2 regions of the Actinomyces procaprae genome follow, and region 1 is predicted to be linked to the other one. Evidence: riboswitches for the same ligand, from Rfam matches in the RefSeq annotation. Region 1 holds a riboswitch; the other holds the start of a gene.
The links. A riboswitch is a leader RNA that binds a small molecule or an ion and turns the genes downstream of it on or off. The one in region 1 is predicted to bind S-adenosylmethionine.
Positions count from the first base shown of each region.

Region 2: linked by a shared signal. The riboswitch ahead of E4J16_RS00670 (methionine ABC transporter ATP-binding protein) and the one ahead of E4J16_RS08290 (cobalamin-independent methionine synthase II family protein) in region 1 are both predicted to bind S-adenosylmethionine.

Region 1 covers NZ_CP039292.1:2,054,753-2,060,571, reverse strand. The annotation lists gene E4J16_RS08305 (RecQ family ATP-dependent DNA helicase) at 1-1,157, opposite strand, end outside; gene E4J16_RS08300 (hypothetical protein) at 1,394-2,050, shown strand; gene E4J16_RS08295 (OmpA family protein) at 2,047-2,703, shown strand; SAM riboswitch class I at 2,784-2,885, shown strand; gene E4J16_RS08290 (cobalamin-independent methionine synthase II family protein) at 2,894-4,090, shown strand; gene E4J16_RS08285 (cation:proton antiporter) at 4,126-5,793, shown strand.
Region 2 covers NZ_CP039292.1:166,425-172,243, reverse strand. The annotation lists gene E4J16_RS00685 (hypothetical protein) at 1-323, shown strand, start outside; gene E4J16_RS00680 (MetQ/NlpA family ABC transporter substrate-binding protein) at 445-1,296, opposite strand; gene E4J16_RS00675 (methionine ABC transporter permease) at 1,445-2,161, opposite strand; gene E4J16_RS00670 (methionine ABC transporter ATP-binding protein) at 2,158-3,246, opposite strand; SAM riboswitch class I at 3,240-3,330, opposite strand; gene E4J16_RS00660 (alpha/beta hydrolase) at 4,789-5,819, shown strand, end outside.

The sequences.
Region 1 (5,819 bases):
CCCACCTGCTGGTAGTACGCCACCGGCGAGCTCGGTGCCCCCACGTGCACCACGAAAGCAAGATCCGGCTTGTCGAAACCCATGCCCAGCGCGCTGGTGGCCACCAGCGCCTTCACCCGGTTCTCCTTCAGCTCCTCCTCCAGCCGCTCCCGCTCCGCAGAGTCCGTGCGCCCCGTGTAGGCGGCCACCGCCAGACCCGCCTCACGCAATTGCTCGGCAACCTCACCCGCCGCCGACACCGTCAGGCAGTAGACGATTCCGGACCCGGGCGTGGCCCGCATATAGTCGACGAGCCAGGCCAGGCGCGCGGCGGCATCCGGCAGGCGGCACACCCCCAGGTGCAGGGAGGTGCGTTCGAGCGTTCCACGCAGCACCAGCACGCCGGCGGAGTCGGCGGCGTCCCCGGCCGGACCGTCGACCCGACCCGCCGGAGGCGCCGGCCTCGCCCCGAGCTGCTCGGCGACATCCGCGGTGACCCGGGCATTCGCCGTCGCCGTGGTGGCCAGCACCGGAGTGCTCGGCGGCAGCTGCGCCAGCAGGGTGCGAATGCGCCGGTAGTCGGGGCGGAAGTCATGGCCCCAGTCGGAGATGCAGTGAGCCTCGTCTACCACAACCAGGGCGGCATCCGCGGCCAGGCGCGGCAGGACCTCATCCCGGAAGACCGGATTGTTGAGCCGCTCAGGGGATACCAGCAGCACATCCACCTCGCCCCGCCGCACCTGAGCCTGGATCTGCGGCCACTGCGGGGCATTGACCGAGTTCATGGTCAGGGCGCTGATGCCGGCGCGGCGGGCGGCGGCCACCTGGTCACGCATGAGCGCCAGCAGCGGGGAGACGATCACCGTGGCGCCCGCACCGCCGCGCCGCCCCGGGGGAGGAGGCGGCTCCCCGGGCCGCCACGCGCCCCAGCCCTCCCGCAGTAGCACGGTGGCAACGAAGTAGACGGCGGACTTTCCCCAGCCCGTCCGCTGCACCACTAGTGCCCTGCGCCGCTGCACCACCAGTGCCTCGATGGCGCGCCACTGGTCCTGGCGCAGCCGTGCGTCCGCCCGCCCGACCAGCTCGCGCAGCACCGCCTCGGCGCGCTCGCGGATAGCCGGCATCGAGTCTCCCGAGCCGGGTGCTGCGGGTGGGCGGTGCGGTTCGAGCCGATTCATGGCGGCCACGCTAGCCCGTCGCACCGACACGAATCCCTCCGCCGCGGCACCGAAGGACAGGGAGGTGAGGTCAGCGGCGTGACAGCTGCGGAGGATCGTGTGGAGGATTGACTGCACCAGGCAATCTGGATAACGTTTCGATACATAATGAGTGGGAGTGGGCTCAGCACCTGACGCCGGGTGCACGAGTGCGATGCGCGCGTGCCCGCTGCCTCCCCGTACCAAGGAGTTGCCATATGCCTTCGTCCTCCCTCAACCCGGCGCCCACCGGAGCCCCAGCGCCGTCCCGGATCCACAGCCGTCGTCGGCTATTGGCGTGGGGAGGCGCCGCGGTGGCCGCCGGTGTGCTGGCGGCATGCAGCCTGACCGACCGCGGTGGCGACGACGACGGCGCGGCCGGAGGCGGGGACGTCGCCACTGCGGCGGCACAGGCATCGGCGGCGGGCACGGCCCTGCCCTTCACCGGCAACCTGCCCGTACTGGGCTCGCAGGAGGTGGAGCTGAATAACGGCTTCTCAGCAGAGGAGCCGGCTCGCGTGGACCTCAATGCCGTCACCGTGACCGGGGGCTTCACGATCGTCACCTTCTCGGTGACCAGCCTCTCGCCCGACGACGACGAGCATGAGGGCCTGTACCCGACCACCGCGTTCAGCAGCTCGGGAGGCATTGGCACGACCTCGGGCGTGATGATTATTGACGCCCTGAACCAGAAGACCTATGAGACGGCCCGCAACACCGACGGCAAGCAGCTGTGCTCCCAGCCCGACCGTATCCGCCCGGGTGACACGGCGATCTACTACAACATGTACGCGCCCCTGCCGGAGAACGTGGAGACCGTCACGGTCTCCATCCCCGGCCTGCAGCTGTTCACGGACGTGGCGGTGACCCGATGACTCGCCGATCCGTGAACGCCCCGCGGGCCAGGGGCGCGGCGGCCGTGGGAGGCACGATGGTGCTGGCGGCGGCGGTGGGCGCGCTCGCCTCCCAGCCTATGGCACTGGCCGCGTCGGCGACGCCGACTCCTTCGGCCACTGCCGTGGCCACCAGATACGTCGCCCCCGGCGTCGTGCCCGAGGCCGGTGAGAGCGTCGAGGCGCCCGTGTACTCCATCGAGATGCGGAGCTATGACATCGAGGCGCCGATCGGCACCACGGATGGCGCGGCCTCCGTGGTGGAGCTGGGGGACCGCACCACCACCACGCTGTCCAGCGACGTGAACTTCGAGGCGGACTCCGCGGAGCTGACCGACCGCGCCCACGAGGTGCTGGACGAGCTGATCGCGCAGTGGCGGGACGATCCACCCACCACGGTCACGATCACCGGCCACACCGACTCGGTGGATGAGGACGACTACAACCAGGACCTGTCCGAGCGCAGGGCCGAGGCGGTCAAGACCTATATCACCGACCAGCTGCCCGACCTGGACGTCACCGCGCAGGGCAAGGGGGAGTCCGAGCCGATCGCCTCGGAGACGGAGGAGGACGGCTCCGTGTCTGAGGAGGGACGGGCCGCCAACCGTCGCGTCGAGATCGTCGCCGAGGGCTAGGCCCTTGACTCCGGCCGCCGGCGGCGGCGCGGGCGCGCCGATGGCGCCGGCCTGCGGGTGGGCCCTGATATGGTGTGCGGGCACCATCCAGAGCGGCTGAGAGACCTGGCTCGTTGACGCCGCAGCAACCACGCCACCGGCTGCGTCCGGCGGTGCGGTGCTCCCGCCAGGAACGATGGAAGGACCTGAAATGGCCAAGCAAATCCGCACCACCCATGTAGGCTCCCTGCCCCGCACCGAGGCGCTGCTTGAGGCTAACGCCGCTCACGCGGCCGGCACCCTCGACGACGCCGGGCTCGCGGCGGTCGTCGCCGAGCAGACCGACGCCGTCGTCGCCCGGCAGGCCGAGACCGGCCTGACGATCGTCAACGACGGCGAGTACGGGCACGCCATGACCGAGAAGGTCGACTACGGCGCCTGGTGGTCATACTCCTTCACCCGCTTCAGCGGCCTTGAGCTGCTCGACCAGCTGCCCGAGCGCAAGCCCACGCCGGCCGGCAGGCTCGAGCTCGACGCCATGACCGACCGCCGCGACTGGGTCGCCTACGCCGACGCCTACGCAGACCCCACCTCCGGCATCCACCTGGCCACGCGCAGGCCCTGGGTGTTCCCCGTAGTCACCGGCGAGATCCGCTACACCGGTCAGGACATTGTCGCCCGCGACATCGCCGCACTCAAGCACGGGCTTGAAAGGGCCGGCAAGCCGCTGAGCGAGGGCTTCGTTGCCTCCGTCAGCCCGGCGTCGGCGGCCCGCGTGGGCAACTACTTCTACGAGGACGACGAGGCCGCCGTATGGGCCTGGGCCGAGGCCCTGCGGGAGGAGTACCGGGCGATCACCGACGCCGGGCTCACGGTTCAGATCGACGCCCCCGACCTGGCCGAGTCCTGGGACCAGTTCATCACCGAGCCGTCCCTGGAGGACTACCGCCGCTTCTCCGCTGTGCGCATTGAGGCCCTCAACCACGCCCTGGAGGGCATCGACCCCGCCCAGGTGCGCTACCACGTGTGCTGGGGCTCCTGGCACGGCCCGCACTCCACCGACCTGGGCTTCGACAAGATCGTGGACCTGGCACTGTCCGTGAACGCCAACGGATTGAGCTTCGAGGCCGCGAACGTCCGCCACGAGCACGAGTGGAAGATCTGGCAGGACACCGCCCTGCCCGACGGCAAGTACCTGATCCCCGGAGTGGTCTCCCACGCCACGAACGTGCTGGAGCACCCGGAGCTGGTCGCCGACCGCATCGAGCGCTTCGCCCGGCTGGTAGGGCCCGAGCGCGTGGTCGCCTCCACCGACTGCGGGCTGGGCGGACGCGTGCACGCCCACATCGCCTGGTCCAAGCTGGCCTCGCTGACCGAGGGCGCCCGGCTGGCCTCCGCGCGCCTGTGAGTCTCCTTCCAGGCGCCGCGTCCTAGGGTGCGGCCGTGGAGATACTCATCATCGCGGTCGCGGGCCTGCTCGTCATCGCCGCCGGCAACCAACTCGCCCCCAGGGTCGGCGTAGCCTCTCCGCTACTGCTGCTCGCCCTGGGGGCGGGTGTCGGTTTCCTGCCGTTCGTCTCGGCGATCGAGCTGGATCCCGACATCGTCCTCGAAGTGGTGCTCCCGCCGCTGCTGTTCTCCACCGCGGTGTCCATGCCCGTGATGGACTTCCGGCGCGAACTGCGCGCCGTCGCGGCGCTCGCGGTCGGACTGGTCGCCGTCAGCGCCACCGTCACCGGCTTGGTGGTGCACGCCGTCATGCCGACGATCTCACTGCCCTGGGCGATCGCCCTGGGGGCGGTGCTGAGCCCCACCGACGCCGTCGCCATTACCGTCGCCCGCGGCTCGGGCGTCTCCCAGCGGATCATCACCATCCTGGAGGGGGAGGGGCTGTTCAACGACGCCACCGCCCTGATCCTGCTGTCCTCCGCCACGGCCGCCGGCATCGCCCACAGCGCCGACGCCCTGCAGCCCGCCGCACTCGTCTCCGGCTTCCTCACCTCGCTGGCCCTCGCCCTGGCCATCGGCTGGGCGGTGGGGGAGGGCAGCATCCGGGTTCGCTCCCGCATAACCAACCCGACGGCGGACACGGTCGTGTCCTTCACCATCCCCTTCCTGGCCTCCCTGCCCACGGACCATCTGGGCGGTTCCGGGCTGGTCGCGGCCGTCGTCGCCGGCCTGGTCATCTCCTATCGTCGGCCGCGTCTGCTTCCACCCGCCCACCGGCAGACCGCCCAGCAGAACTGGCGCACCATCGAGCTGATTCTGGAGGGCGGCGTCTTCCTGTTCATGGGGCTGCAGGCCTACGGGATCGTCCAGGACGTGGTCGACGGCGGTTTCGGCCTGCGCGCCGCCGTGCTGCTGGCGGCCGGAACCGGGGCCATGGCGGTGCTGGTGCGGGTGGCCTTCGTAGCGCCGTTGCTGGTCTGGCTGCGTCACGTGCGCCGCCGCCACCGCCAGCACCTGGAGGAGGAGCGCCAGCGGCTGGACCGCTTCGAGAGGCGGCTGGAGCAGGCACGAGGCATCGATGACGAGCTGTTGGCCAAGCACGGCCTGTCCGCGGAGCAGTGGCACCAGGCGGTCACCGGTTGGCGCGACCGCCTGGAGCGCGGCCAACGGCGCCAGCGGCGCCGGGGAGCCGACCTGGACTACTTCACCGCCGATCCGCTCGGGCCACGCGAGGGGGCGGTGATCGTGTGGGCGGGCATGCGCGGCGCCGTAACCCTGGCCGCGGCCCAGACCCTTCCCCTGACGACGCCCGACCGCCCCTTCCTGCTGCTGGTGGCCCTGCTGGTGGCCAGTGGGTCACTGGTCATCCAGGGGCTCACGCTGGGCGGTGTCATCCGGCTCGTCCGCCCGCGCCTGGGCTCCCGCACCGACTTCGATGCCGAGCGCGGGCGGTTGCTCCGGCTGCTGGATGATGCCGCCACCAGTCGGCATGCCGACGTGCTCACCCCCGCTGAGGCGCGTGAGCTCGCCATTGAGAGCATCCGTGTGCAGCGGCGGGCACTGCTCGACGCCCGCGATGAGGGCCTGTTCTCCTCCAGCAGCCTGGAGTATGCGCTTGAACTCCTGGACGCGAAGGAGATCATGCTGACCGCCGCGGAATAGGACGCGTGTCGGGGCCGGGCGGACTC
Region 2 (5,819 bases), 1.7 Mb from region 1:
GCGACAGCAACGACTGCGCCCAGTCGGTCGAGGTCACTGACAAGCGAACGATCACGCTGGCGCAGTTCAGTGACGCCCCCACTTGCTTGTATTCGGTCCGTGTCTCCGCGGATCGCACCGTCTTGACCGCCGGCCCGGAAGCCGCCGACGCCCAGGACGTCCAGACCTTCCGCCTGATGTACGACGTCGATTCCGGGGAGAGGATCGCGTTCCCCGGGATGGACACGGACTCGGGGGCCCTCTTCGACCTGGTGGCTGAGGACTACGTGGTCGGCTACGACCCGGCCACCGGCACGCTAGCCGGCTACCGCCCCGCCTCCTGACGGGGCTCCGCCCGGCCGCCACCCGCGACTCAATTGCCGGCGCTTCGGCTTGAGCGCGTGGTGGTGGCCGGGCGGGGCCTGGCGGAGGTGATGGCGCGCGAGGGGGTGGCGCGAATGCGCCTCAGAAGGCGGGGACCACGGACTCGTCGGTCCAGGTCTCCTCGATGTAGGTGCGCAGCTCGTCGGTGTTCAGCAGTCCGGCGAGCTTGAGCAGGTACTCGTTGTCCTTGTCGGCGCTGCGGACCACGAGCTGGTTGGCGTAGGGGGACTCCCCACTGGGCTCCAGGACGAGCGCGTCCTCGCTGGGGTTCAGGTCTGCGGCGAGCGCGTAGTTGCCGTTGATGACGGCCAGCTCGGAATCGGCCATCGACAGGGGCGTCTGGGCGCCGTCGACCGTGATCAGCTCGAACTTCTTGGGGTTCTCGGTGACGTCCAGGGTGGTGGGGACCTCGACGTCGGGGTCGAGCGTGATCAGGCCGGCGGACTCCAGCAGCTTCAGGCCGCGGGCGGTGTTGGCGGGGTCGTTGTTGAGCACGATCTTGCCGCCCTCGGCGGCCTCGTCGACGGAGCTGTAGCCCTTGTCGGTGTAAATTCCCATGGGCTCGATGTGCACGTCGGCGATGGCGACCAGGTCGTAGCCCTTCTCCTCATTCTGCTGCTCCAGGAAGTTGGGCGTCTGGAAGAAGTTCGCCGCCAGGGAGCCGTCGGAGAGCGAGGCGTTGGGGATGTCATAGTCCTCGATCTCAACGATGTCGAGGTTGAGTCCGGCGTCGGCGGCGAGGTTGTCCTGCACCCACTGGAGGATCTGGGCGTGGGGCTGGGAGGACGCGCCGATCTTGATGGTGGCCGTGTCGCCGTCGACGCTGATGCCGTCGACCCCGCTGGAGTTGCCGGAGCAGGCGGCCAGGGTCAGGGCGACGACGGAGGCGAGTCCGCCGGCCAGTACGGTGCGGCGAGCAATGGTGGTGGTCATGGTGGTTCCTTGTCTTGAGAGCAGTGGTTGCTGCACGGAATTCGGGGTGGGCGGTGAGGCGCTCACGCCAGGAGCGCCGTCGCCGGGGTGGATATGCGAGCCGAGCCTTCCTTCGGGGCCGCGCCCCGGGACTCCGGCTGGTCGAGGCTCAGCGGTGGTCGACCAGCCGGCTGAGCATGTCGCCACACACCTGGATGACGGCGACCACGAGCACGATGAGGACGACGACGATCACCATGACGTCGGAGGCGTTCTGCCGGTAGCCGTACTGGATGGCCAGGTCGCCCAGGCCGCCGCCGCCCACGGTCCCGGCCATGGCGGTGTAGCCGAGCAGGGTGATCAGGGTGACCGTGGCCGACTGGATGAGGGTGGGCAGGGCCTCACGGACCAGCACGCCCCAGGTGATCTGGCGGCCGGAGGCGCCCATCATGAGGGCCGCCTCGACCTTGCCGTGGTCGACGTCGTTGATCGCGGTCTCGACCAGGCGCGCGTAGAAGGGGATGGCGCCGATCGTCAGGGGCACACAGGCCGCCCCCCAGCCCAGGGAGGTGCCCACGAGCATGCGGGTGAAGGGGATCAGCGCCACCATCAGGATGATGAATGGCATGGAGCGCCCGAGGTTGACGATCTGGGACAGCACCTCGTAGACGGCCCGGTTGGCGTGCTGCCCGCGCTTGCCGGTGCTGACCAGGGCCAGGCCCAGCAGCATGCCGAGGATGATGGTCAGCGCCCCGGACACGCCCAGCATCTGGAAGGTCTCCAGGGTGGCCGGGCCGAGCTTGCGCTGGATGGCGGGGTTGTTGAACCAGGTGTCGTCGCCCCTGGCGGCCAGGGCGAGGACTCCGGAACCGATCAGCGTGTTCATGCGCGCACCTCCGCGGTAACGCCCGCTTCGCGCAGGGCGGTGAGCGTGCCCGGCGCCTGTTCGGCGCGGACAGTGAGGGCCAGGCGCCCGACCTGGGCCGAGCCGAGGGTCTCGAACAGGCCGCCGGCGACGTCGGCGCCCTGCTCGGCGGCGAGCGCCAGCACTTGGGCCGCCGCGGGCTGCCCGTGCCGGGCGGTGAGGGCGACGTCGATGACCAGATCGCCGTCGTCGAGCGCCCCCTCGGGGATCTCCGGGGTGGGGACGAGCTCGTGGGACAGCCGGGAGTCGACGTCGGAGACGACCGCCTCGATCGGGCCGGACTCGACGACGCGGCCCGCATCAAGCAGGCTGACGGAGTCGCAGATCTGGCGGACCACGCTCATCTCGTGAGTGATGATGACGACGGTGACGCCGAGCCGGTCGCGCACGTCCCGGATGAGCCCGAGGATCTGGCGGGTGGTCTCCGGGTCCAGGGCGCTGGTGGGCTCGTCGCACAGCAGGACGGCGGGCTGATCCGCGAGCGCCCGGGCGATGCCGACCCGCTGCTTCTGGCCGCCGGAGAGCTGGGAGGGGTAGGAGGAGCCGCGGTCGGCCAGGCCCACCAGGTCCAGCATGCGGGCGACGGTGTCGTGCCTCTGGCCGCTGGGCACGCCGGCCAGTGCCAGCGGGTAGGCGACGTTCTGGGCGGTGGTGCGCGAGTCCAGCAGGTTGGCGTGCTGGAAGACCATGCCGATGGCGCGGCGGGCCTCGCGCAGGTCGCGGGCGGACAGGTCGGTCATGTTCTTGCCCGCCACGCGCACCTCCCCGAAGGTGGGGCGCTCAAGGCTGGTCAGGCAGCGCACCAGCGTTGACTTGCCGGCGCCGGAGGTGCCGACGATGCCGTGAATGGAGCCGGCGTGCACGTCCAGGGTGACGCCGTCCAGGGCGCGCACCGTGTTGCCGCCCGGGAGCTTGTAGACCTTGTGGACATCGCGCAGGGAGATCATGGGCTCCGGCGTCTGGGCACCGGACGCCACGCCGTCCGCGCCCGGCCGCCCGGGGCCCGGTGCATCGGATGCAGGTAGCTGCGTCACGTGATCCTCCATCGGTCCTGGCGGTAGCACCCTCACCGCGAACGGGGGTTGCTGCAACGTCGACGAGCCAGGTCTCTCGGTTGCTCTGGATGGTCGGCGCCTACGTTAGGCGGGAAGCGGCGCCCGGAGCAAGCCGGTCGCCGAAAACGACGCGCGCATCACTACACCGAGATCGGTAGATCTTACGTACCGAGGTCGGTAGATCTTACGTACCGAGGTCGGTAGATCTTACGTACCGAGGTCGGTAGATCTTACGTACCGAGGTCGGTAGATCTTACGTACCGAGGTCGGTCGATACCGGACTGTTCCGGTTGGAGGTGTGGCGGTGGGGTGGCTGCCCACGCACTTGCTGGTGCGCCTGCGGCGGTGGCGGCGCCAGGGCCGCGAACGCGTGCGGGTGGCAGGAGGCGTCTCGCGCCGCCGCCAAGCGGGCCGTCCTCACCCTGGCGGCAGTGGACCGGGGCGTGCGGGACACCAGTATGGAACTCATGAGCCTGACCCATGTGGCGGCAGCGCTGGGGTGTCTTGGCACACTGTCAGCATCCGTGCCCGGAGGCTCCAGACAACAGCCACTACACCCCCGGGGACCGGATAAGCCGGCTGCCGGCGCGAGCGTGGCACCTTAGGCCGCGGCGTCGGCATGAGTGCGCGCTTCTGCCCGGTGGAGATGAGCGCGTGCCTCTGCCCGGTGGAGCGTAGGGGGCGGCGACACCGCACGACCCCGGTGCTTCTGCACGGCCCCGGTGCTTCTGCACGACCTTGGTGTGTGTTGCACGACCACCCCGGGGTCGTGCAACACACACCAAGGTCGTGGAACACGGCCCCAGGTCGTGCAGAACATAGGAGCAGCGCAAGCGGCACCGCCACCGACACCATCGCCGAGCCCGAACCCGAGCCCCCGTCGGCGTCCGAACCCGAGCCCCCGTCGGCGTCCGAGGCTGAGTCCGAGGCTGAGGCTGAGTCCGAGGCTGAGGCTGAGTCCGAGGCTGAGGCTGAGTCCGAGGCTGACTTCGAGGCCATGGACGTCGGCGAGCAGACCATCACCAACCACCCCAAGCCGGCAACCACCGGCACCAGATACAACGCCCCCAACAAACCCCGAGGCCCGACAGCCACCGGCACGAACGTGGCGCATCAGACCGGTATGTCTCAACCTGAGGGACCCGATGAACAGCACCGGAACACCACGCCTAACTAGTCCGCCACCAACCCCGCGCCCGCAAGCGGGTCCAACCACCACGCACATCGCGTCTACTACGCCACTTCGGGGTTAACAACGCCAGTTAACCGTCTGCTGAAGGGCTCCGGGCCATACAGCAGAGCGTTAAGTAGCGTTGTTAACGCCCTACCGGCGCAGCAGACACCCCAGCCCACTCACGCACCCGCCCCCCGGACCACGGCTCCCGACCAGCCCGTGAACACCCCACTCCCAAACCGGAAGCGCTGGTTACCACGACCGAGGTCGGTTGAGGTTGCGCATCGACCCCGACACCGGTGACCCGTCATGACCGGCCGCTACGACGATGCCCGTGACAGGATGCAGCCATGGCACCCATGAACGCGACGCCCCCAGCCCCGCAGCCGCCGTCGGAACCGGCCGACCGCGCCTCCTCCACCGCGGTGCCGCCCGCGCCGCTGGTGACCGATATCCTGGGTGAACCCTGGGTGGCCCGCACAATCCCGGTGACCGAGTCCCCCGCCGCGCCGGGGGCGGACCACGCCGTGCTGGTGCATCAGCGCCGGGCCGCGCCGACGCCGGGGCCGGACGGGCAAGTGAGCGGACCCCGGCACGCGCGTGCCGTCCTGTACCTGCACGGGCGCAACGACTACTTCTTCCAGACGTGGCTGGCCGGCGCGTTCCTCGCCGCCGGCTTTGAGTTCTACGCCTTGGAGCTGCGCGCCTGCGGCCGGGCGGGCGTGGGCTACCGGTCTCCGCACGATGTGCGCGACCTGCGCGTGCACGATGAGGAGATCACCAAGGCCCTGCGGATCATCCGCGAGGAGCACGGGCACAGCGACGTCGTGCTGAACGGGCACTCCACCGGCGGCCTGCAGGCGGTGATCTGGGCGGCCGATCACCCCGGGTCGGTCGAGGCCGTGACCCTGAACTCCCCGTGGCTGCAGCTGAACTCCTCCGCGCTGGTGCGATCCTACGGCTCGGCCCTCATCGACCTGCTCTCTCGCCGTGCCCCCGACCGCATTATCGATAACCCGAGTGAGAAGAAGGAGCTTGCGCCCACCGGCGGGGATTCCGGAGCGTCCGCGGCGGGCTCCGCGCCCGGCGCTCAGGGCTACGACGCCGCCACCGCCATCCCGGTCGACGCCGATCCCGGCCCGGTTGAGGTCGACGTGTACGCCCGCACTCTGCACCGGCGGTGGGGCGGCGAGTGGGACTGGGACCTGTCGCTTAAGCCGTCGCCGTCGTTCCCCGTGCGGGCGGGCTTCCTGGCTGGGATTCGGCGGCTGCAGCGGGAGGTGCGCCACGGCCTGGGCATCGGCGTGCCGGTGCTGGTGTGCTGCTCGACGGCGTCGGGCGGGCCGGACGTCTCGCGCGAGGAGGCGCTGCGCTGCGACACGGTGCTGTC